DNA from 2 places in the Streptosporangium sp. NPDC004631 genome. Region 1 is predicted to be linked to the other one. Evidence: riboswitches for the same ligand, from Rfam matches in the RefSeq annotation. Region 1 holds a riboswitch; the other holds the start of a gene.
The links. A riboswitch is a leader RNA that binds a small molecule or an ion and turns the genes downstream of it on or off. The one in region 1 is predicted to bind glycine.

Region 1 (7,529 bases):
CTCCTGCTGGAATTACACGCCTCCCTGCTGCGTTCCGGCGTGCGTGGGGTTCTGGGCCGGTGAGAACCTGACCAGCCACTCGTACCCCTACGAGTGTTACGTTGAACGAACCGGTCGTAATCCAGCGAAGACGGAGCAGCCCGTGTTGCAGATGGAGGTCGTGGGCGTTCGGGTTGAAATGCCCTCTAACCAGCCTATTGTCCTGCTGAAGGAAGCACATGGGGAGCGCTACCTGCCGATCTGGATCGGCATGGCGGAGGCGACGGCGATCGCCATGGCCCAGGCAGACGAGCCGCCGCCCCGGCCGCTCACCCATGACCTGTTCCGTGACGTGCTCGACGCGCTCGGTGTACGGCTGAGCACGGTGAACATCGTCGCGCTCCGGGACGGGATCTTCTTCGCCGACCTCGTGTTCTCCAACGGGGTCGAGGTGAGCGCCCGTCCGTCCGACTCCATAGCCCTGGCACTCCGCACAGGCGCCCGCATCTTCGCCAGCGAGGACGTGGTCAGGGAGGCGGGGGTGATCCTTCCCGACGACCAGGAGGACGAGGTGGAGAAGTTCAGGGAGTTCCTTGACACGATCACGCCCGAGGACTTCGGCCGCGCGGGGTAGGTATTTCGGTGCATTTACGCTTCACGACGCGCCGGGTAGGGTCGTTGACTGATCTTGGCCCCAGTCCTACGGTGCAAGTGAAACCCGCGGTCGTGCACAAACCCCCAGATCAGGCCGTGGGATGAGAGAAAGCCGGAGGTCCGCGTGGCGGTCAGCAGCGGCGAGGGTAGAAACGCCGACCAGGATGACCCGGAACGGCGCCAGTCGGCACGCCAGCGCGCGGGTGAAGAGGGTCTGCTGTTCGACGGGCAGCCGGTGAAACCGCCCGCCGACATCGGATACCGCGGCCCCACCGCCTGCGCCGCGGCCGACATCACCTATCGGCAACTGGACTACTGGGCGCGCACCGGCCTGGTCGAGCCCACGGTGCGGGCCGCGCACGGCTCGGGTTCCCAGCGGCTGTACGGCTTCCGCGACATCCTGGTGCTCAAGGTCGTCAAGCGGCTGCTCGACACCGGCGTGTCCCTGCAGCAGATCCGCATCGCCGTGCAGCACCTGCGTGACCGCGGCGTCAACGACCTCGCCCAGATCACCCTGATGAGCGACGGGGTGAGCGTCTACGAGTGCACGTCGCCCGACGAGGTCATCGACCTGCTCCAGGGCGGTCAGGGAGTGTTCGGCATCGCGCTCGGCCGGGTCTGGCAGGAGGTGGAGGGCTCCCTCGCGGACCTTCCCGGCGAGCGGGCGGAGTCAGGCCAGGGCCCTTTAGGCGAGCACCACGCGGATGAGCTGGCCCGTCGTCGGCGAGCTCGCCGCACGGGGTAAAGTTAGTCCCGCTGCTGACCCTGTGCGGGAGAGACCCCGACTTGATCGGGGCGCCGAAGGAGCAACCTCCCCGGAATCTCTCAGGCACCCGGTACCGCATGGACGAGGCGACTCTGGAAAGCAGGTGCGCCCGCCAGGCGCGTCTCACCGACGGTGAAAGCCCCCCTTCCGGGAGGCGAAGCTCTCAGGTCGAGGTGACAGAGGGGGAGATCCGGCATACGCCCGCGCCCAGCGCCGGTCTCCACCGCCTCGGGAGGCTTTTCATGACCGACCTTTCACCGCTCGGAGAACTCATCTCCCCGCCGTTCGCCACCCGGCACATCGGGCCCGCGGACGCCGACCGGACCCGCATGCTGGAGGCGGTGGGATTCGCCTCCACCGCCGACCTCGTCGCGGCGACCGTGCCGGAGGTGATCCGGGCCGAGGAGCGGCTGAAGCTGCCCCCGGCGGCCTGTGAGACCGAGGCCATCGCCGAGCTGCGTGCCCTGGCGGGGCGTAACACCCTGCTCACCTCGATGATCGGCCTTGGCTACCACGACACGATCACCCCGGCCGTCATCCGCCGCAACCTCCTGGAGAACCCGGGCTGGTACACCGCGTACACGCCCTACCAGCCGGAGATCTCCCAGGGCCGCCTGGAAGCCCTGATCAACTTCCAGACGGTCGTCTCCGACCTGACCGCCCTCGACGTCGCCGGCGCCTCCCTGCTGGACGAGGCCACCGCGGCCGCCGAGGCGATGACCCTGGCCCGCCGGGCCGGCCGTTCGGCCTCGAACGTGTTCGTGGTGGACGCCGACACGCTGCCGCAGACCAAGGCGGTGCTGCGCACCAGGTCCGAGCCGCTCGGCATCGAGCTGGTGGAGAGCGACTTCGGCGCCGGGCTCCCCGAGTGCTTCGGCGTGCTCGTGCAGTATCCGGGCGCGGGCGGCCGGATCAGGGACTTCCGCGCCGTGGCCGACGCCGCCCACGCCCGCGGAGCCCAGGTGGTCGCCGCCGCCGACCTGCTGGCCCTCACCCTGCTGGCCGCCCCCGGCGAGCTGGGCGCCGACATCGCGATCGGCTCCTCACAGCGCTTCGGCGTCCCGATGGGCTTCGGCGGTCCGCACGCCGCCTACATGGCGGTCCGCGACGGCCTCCAGCGGCAGATGCCCGGCCGCCTGGTGGGCGTCTCCCAGGACGCCGACGGGCGCCCCGCCTACCGGCTCGCGCTGCAGACCCGCGAGCAGCACATCCGCAGGGAGAAGGCGACCAGCAACATCTGCACCGCGCAGGTGCTGCTCGCGGTGATCGCGGGCATGTACGCCGTCTACCACGGCCCCGAGGGCCTGCGCCGGATCGCCCGGCGGGTCCACCGGCACGCCGTCGTGCTCGCCGGGGGCCTGCGCCAGGGCGGTGTCGAGGTCGTGCACGACGAGTTCTTCGACACCGTGCTCGCCCGAGTGCCCGGCCGCGCGGCCCGGATCGTCGCCACGGCCCGCGACAACGGGGTCAACCTGCGCCTGGTGGACGCCGACCACGTGGGCGTCACCTGTGACGAGCGGACCGAGTTCATCCACCTGGAACAGGTCCTGGCCGCCTTCGACGTCGGAGGCACCGTGCTGACCGACCTGGACGCCGCCGCGCACGACGCGCTCCCCGGCGACCTGGTCCGGACCGGCGACTATCTCACCCACCCGGTGTTCCACAGCCACCGGTCCGAGACCGCCATGCTGCGCTACCTGCGCAGGCTCCAGGACAAGGACATCGCGCTCGACCGGTCCATGATCCCGCTGGGCTCCTGCACCATGAAGCTCAACGCGACCACCGAGATGGAGCCGATCACCTGGCCGGAGTTCGCGGGGCTGCACCCCTACGCCCCCGAGGACCAGGCCGTCGGCTATCTGGAGCTGATCAGGGAGCTGGAGAGCTGGCTGGCCGAGGTCACCGGTTACGACGCCGTGTCCATCCAGCCCAACGCCGGTTCCCAGGGCGAGTTCGCCGGCCTCCTGGCGATCCGCGCCTACCACCGGGCGCGCGGCGAGTCCGGCCGCGACCTCTGCCTGATCCCGTCCTCGGCGCACGGCACCAACGCCGCCAGCGCGGTCATGGCGGGCATGCGCGTCGCGGTGGTGGCCTGCGACGACAACGGCAACGTGGACCTCGACGACCTCAACGCCAAGATCGACAAGCACCGCGACCGGCTCGCCGCGATCATGGTCACCTACCCGTCGACGCACGGCGTCTACGAGGAGACCATCACCCAGATCTGCGAGCGGGTGCACGAGGCCGGCGGCCAGGTCTACGTGGACGGCGCCAACCTCAACGCCCTGGTCGGCCTGGCCAAGCCGGGTGAGTTCGGGGCCGACGTGTCCCACCTGAACCTGCACAAGACCTTCTGCATCCCGCACGGCGGCGGCGGCCCCGGCGTCGGCCCGGTCGCGGTCCGCGCCCACCTCGCCGACTACCTGCCGGGCCACCCGCTCCGCGGCGACTCGGCGGTCGGCCCGGTCTCGGCCGCGCCGTACGGCTCGGCGGGCATCCTGCCCATCTCGTGGGCCTACATCAGGATGATGGGCGCCGACGGCCTCAAGGCGGCCACCGAGCAGGCCATCCTGTCGGCCAACTACCTGGCCGCCAGGCTCGCCCCGCACTACCCCGTCCTGTACACCGGACGAGGCGGCCTGGTCGCCCACGAGTGCATCGTCGACCTGCGCCAGATCACCAAGGAGACCGGCGTGACCGTGGACGACGTGGCCAAGCGCCTCGTCGACTACGGCTTCCACGCGCCGACCATGTCCTTCCCGGTGGCCGGCACGCTCATGATCGAGCCGACCGAGAGCGAGGACCTGGCCGAGCTCGACCGGTTCTGCCAGGCGATGATCGCCATCCGCGGAGAGATCGACAAGGTCGCCTCCGGGGCGTACGACAAGACGGACAACCCGCTGCGCAACGCCCCGCACACCGCCGACTGCCTGGTCGCCGACGGCTGGGAGCACGCCTACACCCGCACCGAGGCCGCCTATCCGCTGCCGTCGGTGCGCGAGGGCAAGTACTGGTCGCCGGTCCGCCGCATCGACCAGGCGTACGGCGACCGCAACCTCGTCTGCTCCTGCCCGCCGCTGGAGGCGTACGAGGACTGATCCGGCCACGAGATCCCCTCGTATGCCGGAGACGGACCGCGCCCCGAGTCGTTAGGCTCGGGGCGTTTCCTCACTCAGGAAGACCCCCGGAAGGACCCCGCATGCCAGAGGTGGACACGCGTCCCTTGGACACCGCGCGGAAGCTGGCCGAGGGCGGTGATCTGGACGGCGCCGCGGTGATCTTCGCGGAACTGGCCGCCGACCCCCAGGGGCCGGACCGGGCCCAGGCGGCGGTGGGACTGGCGGTGGTGCTGGAGGAGCGCGGAGACGTGGCGGGCGCCCGGGCGGCCGCGCGCACCGCGCTGGCCACCGGCCACCCCGAGTTCGCCGCGCAGGCCGCCTGCCTGCTCGCCAGGAGTTTCGAGCGGGAGGACCTGACCGACCAGGCCCGCGCCGCCTGGCAGGCCGCGCTCGGCACCGGGAACCCCGCCTGCGTCCCGCTGGCCCACATGGGGCTGGCCAGGCTCGCCGGCGGGCGGCAGGAGGCTGAGGCGGCCCTGAGGGCCGCGCTGGCCACCGGCGACCCGGAGATCGCCTCCCGGGCGGCCCAGTGGCTGGCCGAGCTTCTGCTGGAGGAGGGGGAGGCAGGGCAGGCCGCCGACGCGCTCCTGGACGCCCTCTCGGTGCCCGAGGTGGCCGACGTGGCGAGGCTCCGGGTGCTGCTCGGCATCGCCCACCTGGAGCTGGCGTGCGTGGAGCTCACCCGGGCGGTGGAGGAGGGCGGCGACGCCGGGACCGGTGCGCTGGCCATCGAGCTGCTGGCCCGCACACTCCCGCTGAGAGGCCGTGACGAGGACGCCGAGCAGGTGTGGCGCTACGGTCTGGACAGCGCGGACGAGGACCTCGCCGAGGAGGTCAGGCTCCGCCTCGACCGCGGCGCCTGATCGGCACCCGCCGGGGGTGACTCTCAGTCGCGGGCGCGCCAGCGGCCGATCGCGTGGGCGAAGTTGATCGCCACGATGCCGCCCCAGGCCAGCAACAGCCCCGCCGTGCCCGACTGGCTCGCGATGGCGGTCAGCGGGATGGCGATGCCCATCGAGCCCAGCGCGATCGGAATGGCGGAGTTGGCGCCCTTGCGCGGGGGATGGGGCGGCTGGGGGTGGGCGCCGGGATGCGGGGGGTAGACACCCACCCCCTGTATCTCGGCTCGCACCCGCGCGGCGATGGTCGCGTCGAGCCGCTCCACGAACGACTCGATCAGCGCGGTTTCGTACTCCGGGCCGAGGTCACGCCGGGCCTCGATGGTGGCGCGCATGTCCTGTCGGATATCTTGATGCTCCTGCACGGTGCGATTCTCCGCCCATCCGCGGTCCGTGACATCAGCCGATAGGACTAGATCCCGTGTCCACCCGAAGTACGGCCTCGTCCGTGGAGATCACCACCCCGCACGGTCCAGCCGTGGCGGAGATCGACGAGGCCCCGGACCGGAGGTTCCTGCTGCTGCTCACCCACGGCTCGGCCGGGGGAGTGGAGTCGGCGGACCTGCTGGCCGTACGGGACGCGGTGACGGGGATCGGCGGGACGGTCGCGCGGGTGCTCCAGCCCTTCCGGCTGCGGGGCGCCAGGGCGCCGGGCTCGATGGTCAAGCAGGACGAGTCCTGGACGGCGCTGGCGGCCGGCCTCCGCAGCCGCTACCCGGGGCTGCCGCTGGTGCAGGGCGGCCGGAGCAACGGGGCTCGCGTCGCCTGCCGTACCGCCGTGGCGACGGGGGCCGAGGCGGTCGTCGCGCTCGCCTTCCCGCTCCACCCGCCGGGCAGGCCGGAGCGATCCCGCGTCGGGGAACTGCGCGCGGCGGGTGTGGACGTGCTGGCGGTGAGCGGGGAGCGTGACCGGTTCGGTGTGCCGGCGGCGGCGGACGCCTCGTGCCTGGTGGTGCTGCCCGGTGAGGGTCACGACCTCAACAGGGATCCGGCCAGGGTGGGCGAGACGGTCGCGCGCTGGCTTGACGCGAGGACGCGGCCGGGCTCCGGGAGGTGACGGGGGTGATCAGGCGACGCCGGCCAGCGGCCGGTGCGGCTCGATGACGGCGCCGTCGGGCAGAAGCTCACCGGTGTCCTCGAACAGCACCACGCCGTTGCAGAGCAGGCTCCAGCCCTGCTCGGGGTGGGATGCCGTCGTGCGGGCGGCTTCACGGTCCAGCGCCTCGGCGGACGGACAGGACGGCTTATGCGGGCACATCGGCGTGCCTCCGGATCTCTCTTGTCGGCTCGCTGGATCGACATCGGACAACCGGTGTACAACCGTCACCGATGGGATCCGCTCCCATCGTTCGACGGGGACGAGCATCTGGGTGGACGTATGACAGCGCGGACCTCGAACGGGGTGAGGCTCGCACATTGTGTAGATCACGTGTGCGATTCAAGTGTGCGATCTGATCGCGCCCTGCGACATAGCCCGTTAGGACTGTTTGCGAACGCTGAGGAATGGTCCCTCAAGGCTGTTCTAGGGTGTGACCTTTACCACAGCATGCCCCATAAACGAACATCTAGCCAGAGTGACACGCCGTCTGGCGGGTAAACAATTGGGTTCTGGGTTTCCGGGGCCGTTCACCAGGGCAGTACGGCCCGGCGCCGTCGGCCGCGCCGCCCCGCGCCGGATCCGTGAAACCGGGGCCGGGGAGCCGGTGGGAGGCCGGGTCCGTGAGCCGGATCACCGCGTGGACGCCCCCGTCCCGGCACGGTCCGCCCGACCCGGATCACCGCGAGGCCAGGCCCGCCAGCAGCGCGGTCAGGCCGAGTTCGAAGTCGGCGTCGGCCGCCGCCGAGCCGCCTGCGCGCGACGGGGGGAGCCAGGGCTCGCCGTCCTCGTCCATCGGCTCGGCCCACCCCGACTGCTGCACCTCCACCGCCACCGCGCCGAAGACGTAGGCCCGCAGCGCGCGCACGGCCTGTCCCGCGTCGGCGAGCCCCGCGTCGGCGAGCTGGTCGACCTGCTCTCTGACGGCGGCCGCGGTGCGGCCCCTGGGGGGTTTGGTGAGCGCCAGCGCCAGCACCCCCGGATGCTCCCTGAGCGCCTCCCGGCTCGCCCGGCAC
Region 2 (7,529 bases), on a different contig from region 1:
CAGGCCGAGCAGGAGCAGGCCGGTGATCGCGATCGCGATGAACACCGCGTCGACCGAGGTGCGGCCCTCCTCCTCCCAGTAGACGTCGTGCAGGTGCAGGATCAGCGCGAACTCGTCCAGGACCAGGGCAGCGCCGATGCCGAAGACCGCCGCGGTGACGGCGTACCAGCTCTGGGAGATGCCCGACACGATCAGCCCCGACACCCCGCCGAGCATGGTCAGCACCACGCCGAACACCACGTGGTGGATGTGCATCTCGCCGATGTTGACGTTGCGGAACCAGCCGAGCTTGGCGCGGATGAGCCGGACGTTGATCCGAGTGAACACGAAGGCGCCGATCAGCGCGACGAAGAAACAGAACAGCGGCAGCCGCCCTGTGTCCAATATTCTTTGCCGGAACAAATCCCCCACGGCCCATCAGGCTATGCGAGAAACCCTCTCAATAGGGTCGCGGTGCCCTCAAGATGCCCGGCCACCGCACGGCTCGCGGCGCCGGAGTCTCCGGCCAGGATCGCCGTCACGATCTCCTCGTGCTGGACGGCGGCGTGCCGGATGTTGTGCTGGAGCAGCGGGATGGCGTTGAGCAGGTCCGCGACCCTGAGCCAGGCGTCGGCGCAGGCCGCGGTGAGCAGCGGGGAGCCGGTCAGCTCGGCGATGGCCAGGTGGAAGGCGGTGTCGAGACGGCGGTAGTCTCCCGGCCCCGCGGAGTTGACCTCCCTCAGCCGCCGCCGCAGCTCGTCGCGGCGCGGCCGGTCGAGCTCCGTGCCGGCCAGCGTCTGGGCCGCGCCGAGCTCCACGGCCATCTGGAAGGTGAGCGCGTCGGCCAGGTCGTCGGTGCCCATGTCCACCACGGCCCTGCGCAGGTCGCCCTGGTCAGGGCGCGGCGGGGTGTAGGTGACGAAGGCTCCGCCGTACCTGCCCCGCCGTACGTCGAGGTAGCCGGCCTGTTGCAGCGCCCGGATGGCCTCGCGCAGGGTGACCCGGCTGATGCCGAGGTGCGCGGCGAGCTCCCGCTCCGGCGGCAGCTTCTCGGTCACCACCTCCAGCTTGATCGCCTGGAGCAGGCGCTCCACCGTCTCCTCGAAGGCGTTGCCCGCCCGGACGGGCCGTAACACGGCGGCCAGGGGCGCCCACTCGTCCACGCCGCCCCCACCCCCTTGACCGACGTTCGCCGCACACTCCAATGGTCTAACCGTAGCCCAATGACGGTTCGGCGAGGAGGGCCGCGGGGACGCCTGCTCCGGCTCCGCGCGGGGCGGCCCCCGGCCGTCCGGCGCCGGATGACCGGATGGATCCCCCATACGCCAGGGACAGATGACAATCAGGGAGGAACCGTGACAGTACTGGGATTTCGCTCGGCCGGTGCGGACGGTTAGGCTGGCCACGACACCGATTGAATCCCGCGCGGGAGAGTGTCCTGACATCCAGGCCAGGACCCCTGAAGGAGCAAGCCCTCCCCGCGAACCTCTCAAGGCAAAGGACCGTGCGGGTAGGTGCCCTCTGGAAAGCAGGCCGTACGGCCTCGCCGAAGGTGAAAGTCCGGCAAAAAACGGGCGAAGCTCTCAGGCATCCACGACAGAGGGGGAGGATGCTCTCATCTGACCCCTGCCTGAGGTGCGAACATGTCCCGACCCACGCCGCTACGCGGCGTCCACGAGGCCCTCGGCGCGACGCTGACCGATTTCGCGGGCTGGCTGATGCCGCTCCGCTACGGCAGTGAGGCCGCCGAGCACAACGCGGTCCGCCAGGCGGCGGGCCTGTTCGACCTGTCCCACATGGGCGAGATCTTCGTGACCGGCCCGCAGGCCGCCGAGGCCCTGGACTACGCGCTCGTCGGCTACATCTCCGCCCTCGAACCGGGCCGCGCCCGCTACACGATGATCGCCGATCGCCGGGGCCGCGTGCTGGACGACCTGATCGTCTACCGCCTGACCGGCGAGGAGTTCATGGTCGTCGCCAACGCCTCCAACTATCCCCGGGTGGCCGCCGAGCTCACCGAGCGCGCCCAGGGCTTCGAGGCCGTGGTGGACGACCGCTCCGAGCGGTACGGGCTGATCGCGGTCCAGGGGCCCCGCTCCCTGGAGATCCTGAGCGAGCTCACCGACGCCGACCTGAACGGCCTCAAGTACTACGCCGGCCTGCCCGCCACCGTGGCCGGGCGCGAGGCGCTCATCGCCCGCACCGGATACACCGGCGAGGACGGCTTCGAGCTGTTCGTCGCGGCCGGCGACACCGAGCCGCTCTGGGCCGCGCTCACCAAGGCGGGCGAGCCGTACGGCATGCTCCCCGCCGGACTCTCCGCACGTGACACCCTCCGCCTGGAGGCGGGCATGCCGCTGTACGGAAACGAGCTGTCGGCGGAGCTCACTCCGTTCGACGCGGGGCTCGGCCGTGTGGTGAGGTTTGACAAGCCGGGCGACTTCGTCGGCCGGGCCGCCCTGGAGCCGCTCAAGGACGTCCCGCCGGCCCGTCGTCTGGTCGGACTGATCGCGACCGGCCGCCGGGTGCCCCGCCACGGGTACCAGGTGGTGTCCGGCGACGGCACCGTCGTCGGGGAGGTCACCAGCGGGGCGCCTTCCCAGTCACTGGGCAGGCCCATCGCCATGGCCTACGTGGACACCGGTCTGTCCACCGGCCTGGCCGTGGACATCCGGGGTAGCCGCGAACCGGTCGAGGTCGTTGAACTGCCTTTCTACAGGAGGAAAAAGTGAGCAACATTCCCGAGGACCTGCACTACACCAAGGAACACGAGTGGATCTCGGGCATCGACGACGGCCTGACCCTGACCGTGGGCATCACCGCCTACGCCGCCGAGGCGCTGGGTGACGTGGTCTACGTGCAGGTGCCCGAGGTGGGCTCGGCGGTCACCACCGGCGACGCCGTCGGCGAGGTCGAGTCGACCAAGTCGGTGAGCGACATCTTCGCCCCGGTGACCGGTGAGATCGTCGAGGTCAACCAGGCGGTCGTGGACGACCCGTCGTTGGTCAACAGCGACTCGTACGGCGAGGGCTGGCTGTTCCGCGTCCGGATCGAGGGCGACACGGAGGACCTGCTGTCCTCCGAGGAGTACGCCGCACTCACTTCGGGCGAATCCTAAAATTTCTCCTTTTGTGCCGTGATCATGCGCGCCGACCGGCGCGCATGATCACGGCGATGTGAAGGCAAGGACAGAGCAATGGCGATCAGCGTCTTCGACCTCTTCAAGATCGGGATCGGCCCGTCCAGCTCGCACACCGGTGGACCGATGGCCGCCGCCCACAGGTTCGCCCGCGGCCTCGACGAGACCGGGCTGCTGGACAAGACCGCCAGGGTCGAGGTGATCCTGTACGGTTCCCTCGGCCTGACGGGCAAGGGTCACGGCAGCGACAAGGCCGTCCTGTTCGGTCTCTCCGGCGAGAAACCCGAGCTCATCGACGTCGACACCGTGGAAGAGCGGCTGGCCGCCATACGCGCCTCCGGGACGATCTCCCTGTACGGCTCCCACGAGATCCCCTTCGTGGTCGGCGAGCACCTCGTCTTCGAACGCAAGATCTCGCTGCCGCACCACCCCAACGGCATGCGCTTCAGCGCCTTCTCCGAGGCGGGCGACCTCATCAGGGAGAAGGTCTACTACTCGGTGGGCGGCGGCTTCGTCGTGGACGAGAACGCCACCGGCGCCGACCGGATCAAACCGGACGACACCGCCCTGCCGCACCCCTTCACCACCGCCGCCGAGCTGCTCGCCCACTGTGCCGAGACCGGCCTGTCGATCTCCGGGCTGATGCTGGAGAACGAGAGGGCCTTCGGCCGCTCGGAGCAGGAGATCCGCGACCAGTTGCTCCACCTGTGGCGCGTCATGACCGACTGCGTCCGGCGCGGTGTCTCCAAGGAGGGCGTGCTGCCCGGCGGGCTGAAGGTCAGGCGCCGGGCCAACCAGCTCCACCGGAGACTGCAGGGCGAGTCCCCGGAGAAGGACCCGCTCCACGCGATGGACTGGGTCTCCCTGTTCGCCCTCGCGGTGAACGAGGAGAACGCGGCCGGCGGCCGGATCGTCACCGCCCCCACCAACGGCGCCGCCGGCATCGTCCCGGCCGTGCTCACCTACTACGACCGCTTCGTCCCCCAGTCCAGCGACGACGGCGTGGTGCGCTTCCTGCTCACCGCCGGGGCGATCGGCGTGCTGTTCAAGGAGAACGCCTCCATCTCCGGCGCCGAGGTCGGCTGCCAGGGCGAGGTCGGATCGGCCTGCTCGATGGCCGCCGCCGGGCTCACCGAGGTGCTGGGCGGCACCCCGGAGCAGGTGGAGAACGCCGCCGAGATCGGCATCGAGCACAACCTGGGCCTGACCTGCGACCCGATCGGCGGCCTGGTGCAGATCCCGTGCATCGAGCGCAACGCGGTGGCCTCGATCAAGGCCATCGCCGCGGCCCGGATCGCGCTGCGCGGCGACGGCCGCCACTTCGTCTCCCTGGACAAGGCGATCAAGACGATGCGCGACACCGGCCGCGACATGCTGGACAAGTACAAGGAGACGAGCCGCGGTGGCCTGGCCGTGAACGTCATCGAGTGCTGACCGCTCCGCTCCCGCGCGTCGCGCGACGGCCCACGTGGCCGGGGTGACACGGGAGCGGGACGTTCGGGAGCCCTTTCCCGGTGAGAGCGGGGTTCGGGCCGACAGGGGAACGACTCACCCATTTATCTGACAAATGAGTCAATGGGCGCAAACTTCGCCTTCCTCCACATAGGCCGGTGCCCCGCCCTATGCTGGGTGCCCCCATCGCGGAGACTCGGAGGTTCTGGTGTCAACGGAGGTTCTGTCACCGGAGGAAACACGTCCGGAGAGCCGCTTCCTCCGCTCCCACTGGCTCTTCATGATCGCCCTGCTGGCCGGCGCCGGGCTCAGGGCCGTGGCCGTGCTGGGCTACCGGCCGGCCCTGTGGTTCTGGGCCGACTCCTTCGTCTACCTCAACGCCGGGCTGGACCCCCGCCCGCTGGAGTCCCGCCCGTCGGGCTACCCGCTGTTCCTGTGGATGCTGAAACCGCTCTCCAGCGTCCAGGCCGTGGTGGTGGTCCAGCACCTGCTCGGGCTGACCGCCGCCTGCTGCGTCTACCTCCTGCTGCGCCGCCTCGGCGGGCTGCCGGGCTGGGGGGCGACACTCGCCACGCTCCCGGTGCTGCTGGAGGTCCACCAGGTCCAGCTCGAACACCTCGTCATGGCCGACCTGCTGCTGGAGTTCCTCGTGATGGCGGCGGTCACGCTGGTGATGTGGCGGCGCCGCCCACCGGTGTGGATCGCGCTGCTCACCGGACTCCTGCTCGCCGCGGCGACCGTCACCCGGACGATCGGGCTGCCGCTGATCGCCGTGGTACTGGTCTGCATGGTGATCCGGCGCGCCGGGTGGCGGGCGTTCACCACCGCCGCGCTGACCTGCGTGATCGGGCTGGGCGGCTACGCGGCCTGGTTCGCGTCCACCTACGGCGACTACGGGCTGACCCGCGGCAACGCCTTCCTGTGGGCGCGCACGCTCACCTTCGCCGACTGCGAGCGGATCAGGCCCTCAGGCCCCGAGGCCGCGCTCTGCCCCACCGACCCGGTGGGCGAGCGCAAGGCCCCTCCGGCCTACATCTGGGACGCCGCCTCACCGCTGAACAAGGTCAAGGGCACCTGGGCCGAGCGCGACAGGCTCGCCGGCGACTTCGCGATCCAGGCCATCAGGGCCCAGCCGCTCGACTTCCTGCGCGCGGGCCTGGCGGACGTGGGCCACATCTTCGACTGGGACCGCCGGGTCTACCCCACCCCGGGCCCGCAGAGCGCCTACGTCTTCCCCGACGTCACCAGGCCCCTCCCCGCCGGGATCGCCTCCCAGGGCAGGACCGCCGGAGAGCTGACCACGGCCTACCAGGGCGCCCCCGGCGACACCCGCCTCATCGAGCCCTACGCCGGATGGCTGCGCGCCTACCAGCGGTACGGCTCCCTGCGCGGCCCGTTCCTCGCGGTGATCCTGCTGGTCGGCCTGGTCGGTGTCCTGCTCCACTGGCGGCGGCTGGGCGGCGCCGTACTGCTGCCCTGGGCGGTGGGGACCGTGCTGCTGGCCCTGCCGCCCTTCATCGCGGCCTTCGACCACCGCTACGTGGTGCCCGCCGTCCCGTTCCTCTGCCTGGCCGCCGGGCTGGCCTTCGGGACGCGGCGGGAGCCGCCGTCAGCGCCGCCGGACATGGAGACGGACGGAGGCCCCGAGATCCTCATCCCCGACAGTTTTGCGGACCTTCGTGACGACGTCCTTGTTCAGCCGGGTGACGAGTTTTCCGACGTCGGCCGTGGGCTCACAGCTCACCGCGATCCGCAGCCGATCACCCCGTACCGTCCTGACATGGATGCGACTCAGTCCTTCGACTTCTTTAAGCGCGACGCCAAGCATCGCGGTGCCGGACCCGCTCCGGCTTCCCCACCGCCCCCAGCCCAGAGCGCGCACCAGCCACCTGATCGCCAGGAGAGCCAGTACTACCTGTAGCAGCGCGGCCGACCAGCCCAGCCACGGATGCCCGGACAGATAGCCGGGGAGCTCCCGGCTCAGAATCCGGTCGCCGGCCGCCTGGGGGCCGATCTTGCCCTGGCTCCGGATCCAGGCGTAGAGCCCTGCCCCGGTCAGGACCGCCCCGGAGACGGCCAGGCCGATCCGGTTGCCCAGGTACGCCCTCATCAGACTCCCCTCCTGCGCAGCCGTACCACGACCTCGCCCCCGCACATCGCGCCCAGAATCGCCAGCCGGTCCCCCACCACCGTGCCCACCTGGCGCAGCAGGTGACCGGTACGGTCCGCGCCGGTGAACACGGTGACCTCGATGTCGCGCGATCCAAGGCGCACCCGCGCCCTGCCCACCTCGTCCACCGACTCGGCCGCCGCCCGCAGCGTACGGCGGAGTCCCGCCCGGGTCAGGCCGATCACCATCCGGGAGTCCGAGGACTCCAGCGGCACCAGCCGGGTCCGCCCCGGCAGGGCGGCGAGCACCAGCAGCAGGACACCGGCCGCCAGCGCGGCCGTCGCCACGGTGAACACCGCGGGGTCCGACCACTTCACCGCCCCGATCCCGCCCGCGAGCTTTCGGTACGGCACGCGCCCGAGCGGAGAGCCCATCGCCAGACCGGCCGTCACCCCGGCGGCGGCGGAGAGCCCGGCGGCGGCCAGCAGGGCCACCAGCACGCCCGCCGGAGTCCTCTCCGGTCTCAGCAACCGCACCGACCTGCGGCGCACCGCGTGCAGGTGTTCCCCGGCCGTCGTGCCCCCCGCTCCCGCCAAGATGTCCTGGAGAGTACTCATCACCTGGTCAGGTCTACGCGCCCCAGCCGCCCCACGCGGGGTCCGACCGGCGATTTTCACGATCTTGGGAGCCTCCTGGCCGGAGAATTTACCGCCGGGCAACCAACATGAACATTACTCATATTCGCCCGGATGTGACTATCCTGCCGACATGGACGACCGTCAGCGCTACGACCGGGCCACCGCGCACCTGAACCCTCCCCTCGCCGTGCTCGACCTGGCGGCCCTGCGC

Region 2: another riboswitch for glycine. It lies ahead of gcvT (glycine cleavage system aminomethyltransferase GcvT); the one in region 1 lies ahead of gcvP (aminomethyl-transferring glycine dehydrogenase).

Annotation. Positions count from the first base shown of each region.
Region 1 covers NZ_JBSGCR010000021.1:42,439-49,967, reverse strand. The annotation lists gene ftsR (transcriptional regulator FtsR) at 1-63, shown strand, start outside; gene ACWEF2_RS21020 (bifunctional nuclease family protein) at 143-613, shown strand; gene ACWEF2_RS21015 (MerR family transcriptional regulator) at 758-1,378, shown strand; glycine riboswitch at 1,394-1,485, shown strand; gene gcvP (aminomethyl-transferring glycine dehydrogenase) at 1,642-4,497, shown strand; gene ACWEF2_RS21005 (hypothetical protein) at 4,599-5,381, shown strand; gene ACWEF2_RS21000 (hypothetical protein) at 5,405-5,752, opposite strand; gene ACWEF2_RS20995 (alpha/beta hydrolase family protein) at 5,839-6,474, shown strand; gene ACWEF2_RS20990 (DUF5999 family protein) at 6,484-6,675, opposite strand; gene ACWEF2_RS20985 (TetR/AcrR family transcriptional regulator C-terminal domain-containing protein) at 7,193-7,529, opposite strand, start outside.
Region 2 covers NZ_JBSGCR010000003.1:114,405-121,933, forward strand. The annotation lists gene ACWEF2_RS03860 (hypothetical protein) at 1-384, opposite strand, end outside; gene ACWEF2_RS03865 (FadR/GntR family transcriptional regulator) at 423-1,142, opposite strand; glycine riboswitch at 1,396-1,494, shown strand; glycine riboswitch at 1,495-1,589, shown strand; gene gcvT (glycine cleavage system aminomethyltransferase GcvT) at 1,623-2,711, shown strand; gene gcvH (glycine cleavage system protein GcvH) at 2,708-3,097, shown strand; gene ACWEF2_RS03880 (L-serine ammonia-lyase) at 3,176-4,552, shown strand; gene ACWEF2_RS03885 (hypothetical protein) at 4,779-6,491, shown strand; gene ACWEF2_RS03890 (DUF6286 domain-containing protein) at 6,680-7,297, opposite strand; gene ACWEF2_RS03895 (amino acid deaminase/aldolase) at 7,449-7,529, shown strand, end outside.